One region of the Massilia varians genome, then DNA from elsewhere that is predicted to be linked to it. Evidence: predicted binding sites of a transcription regulator. Region 1 holds the regulator's gene; each other region holds the start of a gene.
What was found. Region 1 encodes LexA, which represses DNA repair genes until DNA is damaged. Its sites were predicted from a motif close to ACTGTATNNNNATACAGT; they were not measured.
Positions count from the first base shown of each region.

Region 2: the regulator LexA is predicted to act here: its motif matches at 1,351-1,368, upstream of dinB (DNA polymerase IV).
Region 3: the regulator LexA is predicted to act here: its motif matches at 1,263-1,280, upstream of recA (recombinase RecA).

Region 1 is NZ_AP026966.1:4,300,224-4,303,499, forward strand. Features, by position in the region: gene rpsR (30S ribosomal protein S18) at 1-32, opposite strand, end outside; gene priB (primosomal replication protein N) at 75-365, opposite strand; gene rpsF (30S ribosomal protein S6) at 394-780, opposite strand; gene lexA (transcriptional repressor LexA) at 1,051-1,683, shown strand; gene MasN3_RS19470 (tetratricopeptide repeat protein) at 1,745-2,479, opposite strand; gene MasN3_RS19475 (cystathionine gamma-synthase family protein) at 2,691-3,276, opposite strand, start outside.
Region 2 is NZ_AP026966.1:57,812-61,087, forward strand. Features, by position in the region: gene MasN3_RS00265 (recombination-associated protein RdgC) at 1-115, opposite strand, end outside; gene dinB (DNA polymerase IV) at 206-1,318, opposite strand; gene MasN3_RS00275 (S8 family serine peptidase) at 1,469-3,160, opposite strand.
Region 3 is NZ_AP026966.1:5,287,201-5,290,476, reverse strand. Features, by position in the region: gene MasN3_RS23830 (sensor histidine kinase) at 1-450, opposite strand, end outside; gene MasN3_RS23825 (response regulator transcription factor) at 447-1,148, opposite strand; gene recA (recombinase RecA) at 1,387-2,469, shown strand; gene recX (recombination regulator RecX) at 2,493-2,951, shown strand.

The sequences.
Region 1 (3,276 bases):
TTGTTTTTGTCGAACTTTTTACCGAATGCCATTTCGAGGCTCCTGTATCTAATCTAAGTTGCGCCAACCTACAGTTAGGCGGCACTGAAATCAATGATGTGAAACACCAAGGCTTTGCTGTTGCGGTTTTTTCGTGCAAGGAATCCGTCGAAGCGGTAGGCGGCGCCGAGTTCGGCGCTTTCCAGCCTGCCTGAAATCTCGCCTGCGCCGAGCGCGGGGATTTCAAACGCGACCTGCCTTGCCACTCCGGCCTCGACCTGCTGCGAATCGTGCATCAGGATCGCGCCCACGATGGGGACGCCGGCCGGGGTGAAACGCAGGACGTCTCGCTCCGCGATGGTCGCGATGAGCTGGAACCGGTTCACTGCGCTCTACGAATTCCCGAGAAAAAACTTAGGCAGCAGCGGCCGGGGCAGCAGCAGCTGCTTCAGCGCGGTGGCTCTTGGCTGCGTCTTCGCGCTGGACCGACTTCATCATCGGCGACGGTGCGGTTTCGGCCTTCTTCATCTTGACGGTCAGGTGACGCAGGACGGCATCATTGAACTTGAATGCGGTTTCCAGCTCGACCAGGGTCTCGTTGTCGCACTCGATGTTCATGCAGATGTAGTGAGCCTTCGGCAGCTTCTGGATCTGGTAAGCCATCTGGCGACGGCCCCAGTCTTCCACGCGATGGATGTTACCGCCGCGGCTGGTGACCGTGGTCTTGTAACGCTCGATCATCGCCGGAACTTGCTCGCTCTGGTCCGGGTGGACGATAAAAACGATTTCATAATGACGCATGCAACACTCCTTGAGGACGTTTAAACAAATGCCCACCTCGGCGTCAAGACGAGTGTGGGAAGGGAAAGCCTTCGATTATAGCCTGAAAACTCGGCGGATGGAAACCCGGGCATGGTCCGGGCCGGCGACGGACCGCAAAAAGCGGGCAGGTGCGCCACGAATGCAGCAGTTGCGCACATTTTTTGCAGTTTTCCCGTGTTTGCCCTTGCGTATATCAGAATACTGTACAAAAATACAGTCTGCTCTTACAACTAATGCCGTATACCACCCATGCTCAAGCTCACTGCAAGGCAAGAACAGATCCTTAACCTGATCAAGGAAGCGATCGAAAACACCGGCTTCCCGCCGACCCGCGCCGAAATCGCGGCCGAGCTGGGTTTCAAGTCGGCCAATGCGGCCGAAGAACACCTGCAGGCCCTGGCGCGCAAGGGCGCGATCGAGATTTCGCCGGGCACCTCGCGCGGCATCCGCCTGGTCGGCGCCTCGGTCGAGCAGATCCCGATGCCGCCCCCGAACCTCATGATGTCGCTGCCGCTGGTTGGCCGCGTAGCCGCCGGTTCGCCGATCCTGGCCCAGGAACACGTCGAGGCCACCTACTCCGTGGACGCCGCCATGTTCTCGGCGCGCCCCGACTTCCTGCTGAAGGTCAAGGGCTGGTCGATGCGCGATGCCGGCATCTGCGACGGCGACTTCCTGGCCGTCAAGAAGATCGACAGCGCCAAGAACGGCCAGATCGTGGTGGCCCGCCTGGGCGAAGAAGTCACCGTCAAGCGCTACCGCAAGACCGGCAACCTGGTCGAACTGCTGCCGGAGAATCCGGACTTCAAGGTGATCCAGGTGAACCCGGAAGACGAGTTCGCGCTCGAGGGTCTCGCTGTCGGCCTGATGCGCAGCTGGCACTAAGAGCGCCCAACAATTCCCTTTTTGTTAGGCGCTCCAGTCGTGAAGCCGCCTCCCCGGCGGCTTACTGAATCTTCTTGTCCGCCCAGTGTGAATCCTTCTTGATGGAATTCACTACCTTGTTGTGCTCCGCCACGTAGGCCTCGGTCGCCGAGCGCCAGGCAGCATAGTCGGCCAGCACCAGCTTCGAACTCACCTTCGCTTCCTCGCTCAGGTTTTCCTGCAGCTGCGCCAGGTAGGCGTTCGATTGCTCGATCTCTTCCTTGTTCATCAGCTTCTGGACGTCGGCCGGAATCCGCTTGGACAGCGGCATCGCCGCGTTCAGGTTGGTGACGTACTTGTTGTAGCACTCCTGCCAGGTCTGCACGGCCGCACTGATGCGGTCGATGTCGGCATTGACCTTTGACATTGCCGGAATGCGCGGCGTGGTGCAGCGGAACTCGCCCGATTTCAGGTCTTCGCCGTCATAGCCCTTGATCCAGTAATCGATGTCCTTGCGGCGCTTGGCGCGCTGCTCGATCAGCTCGAGCGAAGCGATCGCGACCTTGTTGCCCTTGGCGGCGGCTTTCTTGAACAGGTCGAGCGCCCTGGCTTCATCGACCTCCCCTGCCTCGCCGTAGAAATACATCTGGCCCAGCGCCTGCTGGGCGGCCGGATTGCCGGCATTGGCCAGCTTGGTGTAGATCTTCAGCGCGCCCGCGTAGTCCTTCTTGTCGAACAGGGCATTGGCGTCTTCCAGCTCGCCGGCAAAGGCGGCGCCGCACAGCAGCAGGGATGCAAGGAACAGCTTGGTCTTCATGGGCAGGTGGATGAGGTAAATGGAAAGCCCATGATAGCGGCAATGTGCCGCCCTGCTCAACCGCTGAAACAAAATGATGGGCATAGGGGTGATCTGGTCCAGTGGACCGGATCACGCTCCGCCGACCGCGCGTTCAACACCAGTATGCATTGCGGCAGAGCATGCCGAAGTTGAACGCGCGGTCGGACAAGCCGACCACCCTACATATGCCTTATGCGTCGAGCGCCTGGCGGAAGTCCGCCAGCAGGTCCTCGGTGTCCTCGATGCCCACCGAGACCCGGATCAGGGACTCGGCGATGCCCATGCTGGCGCGCCGCTCTGCGCCCATCTCGAAGAAGATGGTGTGCGCCACCGGGATCACCAGGGTGCGGGTGTCGCCCAGGTTGCTGGCCGGGATGCCGAGCTTCAGGCGGTTCAGGTAGTCGAAGGGGTCGATGCTGTCGACCAGCTCGAAGCTCATCAGGGAACCGCCGGTACGGAACAGCGACGTGACGATGCCGTTCTGCGGATGCGAAGCCAGGCCCGGATAGTGGACCGCCGCCACGCGCTCATCCGCCTCCAGCATCCGCGCCAGCGCCAGCGCGTTGGCGCTGGTACGCTCCATGCGCAGCGCCAGCGTCTCGGCGCCCACCGCGATGTGGTGCGCCGCTTCCGGCCCGAGGGCCGCGCCGAAGTCGCGCAGGGCCTTGGCGCGCAGCTGGGCCAGGCCCTGGGCAGCTGGCGGCTGCTTGCGGAAGTTGGCCGCGATGTGCGGGTAGGCGCTCCAGTCGAACAGGCCGGTGTCGGTCAGGGCGCCG
Region 2 (3,276 bases), 1.3 Mb from region 1:
GTTCATTGCTGCTCGCGGGCGTGAAAGCCTGCGACTGCAGGGCTTCTTCCATCTGTTCGGGGTTGAATGCCCAGGGAGCGGGCAGGCGATAAATCTGGAGATTCTTGAACCACATACGCTTGTTATCCGATTGGTGTCTAAATTCTGGGGAACGACATTCTACGCTGCCGGGCAGAACTCAGCCGTGTTTACGAAGGGAAAAAAATTAATCTGTTGCCGGGTCGCCAACAGCCTCGACGATCGCCGCCGGCAGCGCATCGTCGAACAGGCGCAACTGCTCGACTGTCTCGGTATCGCTCAGGCGCACGCCGACGCCCAGCAGGCGCACCGGGCGGCTATGGCGGGCCCAGCCGGCTTCCATCAGGCGCGCATAGGTCGGGATATGTGGCGCATAGCCAACACACTCGACCGTGGTCTGCTGGAAGTCCGAGAACTTGATCTTCACAAACAGCTTGTTGATGAATTTCTCGGCGCCGTTGCGCTTGATGCGGCCTAGCAGGTGCTCATACAGGTCCGGCAGCAGCCGCAGGCAGGCGTCCAGGTCCGGCACGTCCGGCGTATAGGTCTCTTCGGTGCTGATCGACTTGCGCTCGCGCGAGGTGTTCACGGCGCGCTCGTCGATACCGCGGCACAGCTTGTGGAGCCGGTAGCCGAAGCTGCCGAAATGCTCGGTCAGGCGCTCGATGCTCCAGTGGCGCATGTCGGCGCAAGTCTGCAGGCCGAGCCGGTGCATCTTCTCGGCCGTCACCTTGCCGACGCCGTACAGTTTTTTCACCGGCAGCGCGGCCACGAAGGCATCGACCTCCTCTGGCCGCACGAGAAAAAGGCCGTCCGGCTTGTTCCAGTCGCTGGCGATCTTGGCCACGAACTTGTTCGGCGCCACCCCGGCCGAGGCGGTGATGCCGACGGTCTCGAAAATGCGGCGCCGGATCTCCTGCGCGATCAGGGTGGCGCTGCCCTTGCAGTGCGTTGAGTCGCTGACGTCGAGATAGGCTTCGTCGAGCGAGAGCGGCTCCACCAGCTCGGTGTAGTCGCGGTAGATGTCCATGATCTGGGTTGATGCGATCCGGTATTTTTCCATCGCCGGCGGAATCACCAGGAGCTGCGGGCACAGTTTCATGGCCTGGGCGGTGGCCATGGCCGAATGGATGCCGTAGCGGCGCGCCTCGTAGTTGCAGGTGGCAATCACGCCGCGCTGGTCGGGACGGCCGCCGACCGCGAGCGGACGCCCGCGCAGCGACGGGTCGTCGCGCATCTCGACCGATGCGTAGAAACAGTCGCAGTCGCAGTGGATGATTTTACGGAGCGGAGAATTCACATGGACGACGTCACGTGACGGCAGGGTCGACTACTGTTATTCCATACAGTATCCGTTTTTTCTTGCAAAACGTCAAAAAAAAGAACGCGCGGCAAGCCGCGCGTTCCCGGATGAAGACGGCGCAGGGGAGCGCGCCGCTTCCTCCTGACCTTACCAGCTCAGTTTCACGTTATACGTACCGGCGCTGCCGACACTGCCGCTGTAGTACACCACGCGCACGTAACGGCTGGCGGTGGTGGTGCCGGTGTTGGCCGAGCTCGCGCTGTCGACCGCGCCGGCGCCGTTCTCGCTGCGGCTGAGCAGGGTGCCCGCGCTGTTGTAGATGTACAGGTCGTAGTCGGAGGTGCTGTTCGGCGTCATCGTCGCGCTCAGGGTCTTGCCCGCCGGCAGATCGACACGGAAGTAATCCGTATCGGTCGAGCTCGACAAGGTGGCGTTCACGGTGGTGCCGCTGGTCGAGACCAGGTTGGCGGTACCCAGCGTGTTGTTCGACTCGGTTTCGTTGATGACCGTCCCGCTCGGCGGGGTGGTGCCGCCGATCGCCGCATTCACCGCCGCGGTCGCGTCGACGATGCCGGTGCCGCAGCCCGAGCAGGTCGCCGGGAAGGCGCGCGCGGTCGACTTCAGCATGCTTTCCACCTGGTCCGGGGTCAGGGTCGACTTGGCCGCGAACATCAGCGCCGCCACGCCCGCCACGTGCGGGGTCGCCATCGAGGTGCCCTGGTAGCCTGCGTAGTTGTCCGAGCCCGGGGTCGAGGAGCCCGAGTTCAGGGTCGAGATCACGCTGTAGCTGCCGTCGCCGCCGGGGGCCGCCACGTCCACCAGGGTGCCGTAGTTCGAGTAGGAGGCACGGCCGCCGGTCTTGCCGGTGGCTGCCACGGCGATGACGCCCGAGCAGTTCGCCGGGCTGGCGTTGCTGACGTTCATGTTGTCGTTGCCGGCCGCCACCACCACGACCGAGCCGCGCGAACGGGCGCCGTTGATCGCAGTCTGGGTGGTGGCGTCGCAGGCGCCGCTGCCGCCCAGCGACAGGTTCAGCACCTTCGCCTTGTTGGCGTTGGCCGGCACGCCGGTCACGGTGCCGCCCGAGGACCAGGTAATCGCGTCGGCGATGTCCGAGGTGTAGCCGCCGCACTTGCCGAGCACGCGCACCGGGATCATCTTGGCGTTGTACGCCACGCCAGCCACACCCAGGCTGTTGTTGGTCTTGGCGGCAACGGTGCCGGCCACGTGGGTGCCGTGCCAGCTCGAGCCCGATGCCGGCGAGCCGGCATAGCATTCGCCTGCCGCGACCCAGTCGCCCGGGTCGCTCGCATCGCTGTCGCGGCCGTTGCCATCGTTGCCGATGGTGGCGCTGCTGATGAAGTCATAGCCCTGCAGGAATTGACCGCTGAGGTCGGCGTGCGGGCGGTAGCCGGTGTCGATCACGGCCACGACCACGCCGGTGCCGGTCGACTTGTCCCAGGCGGTCGGCAGGCGCAGGCCGCCGGTCGCGTCGGTATAGTGCCACTGCTGGGCGTAATAGGGGTCGTTCGCGGTCGCCATGTGGGTCATGATGCGGTCCGGCTCGGCGTATTCGATGGCCGGGTCGCGTGCCATCATTTCGGCCGCAACTTTCTGAACGTCGTTCAGATGCTTTTTACCGTTGAGCTTGAACACCCGGGCGCCGCTGGCGATCGCGTGGCTCTCGCGGACGGTCATGCCGAACTCCTGGCCTGCGCGCTCGAGCTTGCCTTTGCGCTCCTGGGCCAGCGCGGCAACCGCGTGCCCCCTGGCTTGGCCCTTGGTCTTCTCCACCGGGAGGTCGTCCTTGTACTTGACGATGATCTGATCAGTCTCCATGACGAACTGCTGTTTGCCGGCTGGATTGTCGTTGCCGACACCCGCCGCCGCCGTCAAGGACACGACTGCCAGAGATACTGCGACACAAATCTTCAACATTGCAGGTTGCATCGAAT
Region 3 (3,276 bases), 990 kb from region 1:
GTCGGGGCCGGTCCGGCGCGGGCGCGGCAGGTCGCGGTCGCCGTCGAGGTGGGCGCCGTCCGGCCCGCTGATCTGGAAATAGACGCTGTCGACGTCGTCGGCGCGCAGCACGTCGGTCGCGCTGCCGGGCAACTGCACCTCGGGCCGGCCGGCCACCGTGCGGATCTGCTGCGACAGCACGGTGACGCGGTCTTCCAGCGCGTCGTCGAAAGGCTGGTTGGCGATCGACTTGGCCACCAGGTAGGTGATCGCGATGCTCATCGGCCACAGCAGCAGCAGCGGGGCCAGCATCCAGTCGAGGATCTCGCCGAACAGCGAATGGCGGATGTTCTCGTCGGGTTCGGGATTGGGCGGGACCCAGGGCCGGTGCCCGCCCGCCGGGAAGGGCGCGAACGGGTCCTGCCCCGCGCCTGGCGGCGTGTCGGCATGCCCGCCTTCGTGCTCGTTCACTTGTTTTCTGGGGCCGGTGCGCGCGGGGCGTCGGAGTACTTCTCGAGGCAGTAGCCGAGGCCGCGCACGGTGGCGATGCGCACGCCGCCGACCTCGATCTTCTTGCGCAGCCGGTGCACGTAGACCTCGATGGCGTTGTTCGAGACTTCCTCGCCCCATTCGCACAGGTGGTCGACCAGCTGCTCCTTGGAGACCAGGCGCCCGGTGCGCGCCAGCAGCACTTCCAGCAGGCCCAGCTCGCGCGCCGACAGGTCGAGCATCTGGTCGTTGATGTAGGCGCTGCGGCCGACCTGGTCGTACACCAGCGGGCCGTGCCGGACCACGGCGGGGCCGCCGCCGGCGCCGCGCCGGGTGAGGGCGCGCACCCGCGCCTCCAGCTCGGACAGGGCGAAGGGCTTGGCCATGTAGTCGTCGGCGCCGAGGTCGAGGCCCTCGACGCGCTGCTCGACCGAGTCGGCGGCGGTGAGGATCAGCACCGGCAGCAGCGAGGAGCGCGCGCGCAGGCGGCGCAGCACTTCCAGGCCGGACAGCTTGGGCAGGCCGAGGTCGAGAATCAGGAGGTCGAACTCCTGGGTGGACAGGGCCGTATCGGCATCCTGGCCGTTCTTGACGCAATCGATGGCATAGCCGGACTGGCGCAGGGAACGCGTTAGCCCATCGGCAAGTACGCTATCATCTTCGGCGAGCAGAATTCGCATGGGGCTACCTCAGTATTTCGTTAGACCTTTGACAGGCCCTATTGTGTTTGATTTATCGCAACAATGCGAGTCTTACGGATAGCAACACCGCGACTTTTTTCGCTTGCCTAAACCACTGGATTTATATACAGTAGTGACTTGATTTCGCTTGTTCAAACCACTGAGTTTTTATACAGTAGTGACCTTGATTTGCGTGGTAGCGCCCCTACCTTGCCTACTCCACAGCTGAAAGTACACCATGGACGACAAAAAAACCGCAGTAAACGCCGCTGAAAAGGGCAAGGCGCTGGCCGCCGCCCTGGCGCAAATTGAAAAGCAGTTCGGCAAGGGCTCGGTCATGCGCATGGACACCAGCGCACCGGTCGAGGAAGTCCAGACTGTTTCCACCGGCTCGCTGGGTCTGGACATCGCGCTGGGCGTCGGTGGCCTGCCGCGCGGCCGTATCGTCGAGATCTACGGTCCGGAGTCGTCGGGTAAAACCACGCTGACGCTGCAGACCATCGCCCAGATGCAGAAGCTGGGCGGCACCTGCGCCTTCATCGACGCCGAGCACGCGCTCGACGTGACCTATGCGCAGAAGCTGGGCATCAACCTGGGCGACCTCTTGATCTCGCAGCCGGACACCGGCGAGCAAGCCCTCGAGATCACCGACGCCCTGGTGCGTTCGGGCTCGGTCGACCTGGTGGTCATCGACTCGGTGGCGGCACTGACCCCGCGCGCCGAAATCGAAGGCGACATGGGCGACTCGCTGCCGGGCCTGCAGGCGCGACTGATGTCGCAGGCCCTGCGCAAGCTGACCGGCTCGATCAACCGCACCAACACCCTGGTCATCTTCATCAACCAGATCCGCATGAAGATCGGCGTGATGTTCGGCAGCCCGGAAACCACCACCGGCGGTAACGCGCTGAAGTTCTACGCCTCCGTGCGCATGGACATCCGCCGTACCGGCTCGATCAAGTCGGGTGACGAAGTGATCGGTAACGAAACCAAGGTCAAGGTCGTCAAGAACAAGATCGCGCCGCCGTTCAAGGAAGCCCACTTCGACATCCTGTATGGAGAAGGCACTTCGCGCGAAGGCGAAATCCTGGATCTGGGCGCCGACAACAAGATCGTCGAGAAGTCCGGTTCGTGGTACAGCTATAACGGCGAACGCATCGGCCAGGGCAAGGACAACGCCCGTCAGTTCCTGAAAGAGCGTCCGGCACTGGCACGCGAAATCGAGAACAAGGTCCGTGCTGCGCTGGGCGTGCGCGAACTGCCGCCGGTCCTGGCTGCTGTCGAAGACAGCGGCAAGGACAAGCTCAAGGCAGTCGGCGAGTAATCGCCGGTTCGCGGACGTAGTCGATGCCTGCACCCCAGCTGAGCCTGAAAGCGCGCGCGCTTCGCTACCTGTCGATGCGCGAGCACAGCCGGCTCGAGCTGGGGCGCAAGCTGGCCCGTTATGCCGAGCCGGGCGATGACGTGGAAGCCCTCCTGGATTTCCTCGAGAAGAACAACTGGCTGTCGCAGGAGCGTTTTGCCGAATCCCTGATCAACAGGAAGGCAAGCCGCTTCGGCAATAGCCGTGTGATGGCCGAGCTGCAAAGCCACGGCCTCAACGGCGAAGCGCTGGATGAGATCAAGGCCGCGCTCGCCGACAGCGAAACCGCACGCGCCGCCGAAGTCTGGCGGCGCAAGTTCGGCACCGTCGCCGCCGATGCGGCTGAGCGTGCCAAGCAGATGCGTTTCATGCTGCAGCGTGGTTTCTCCCAACGCGCTGCACGGATCGCAATGCAGGGCGCTCCCGACGACGACGAGCTGTAAACAGGCTGGTGTTCGAGCCTGTTGCCTGACGAGCGGGCCTGGCCCCAGGCCTGCTCCGACGATATGCCAGGCGTGGCCGCAGGCCTGATGTATCACCTAGATCGTACAGCTTCTCGGTATGGAAGCAGGGCTCCGGCGCCAGCGTGGAGCGTCATCTCCGATATGCCCAGGCATATTCCTCAACGGACGATGGCGCTGCACGCTGGCGCTGCGCGTTTACCGGGTCCGTCTCGCCAGGCCGTGGCCGGGATTGGTCTTGCCACCCGGCAGACCCGTCCAGCCAAAGCAATATTGACGACGCAGCAAGAAAGCCGTCTCATCTTGC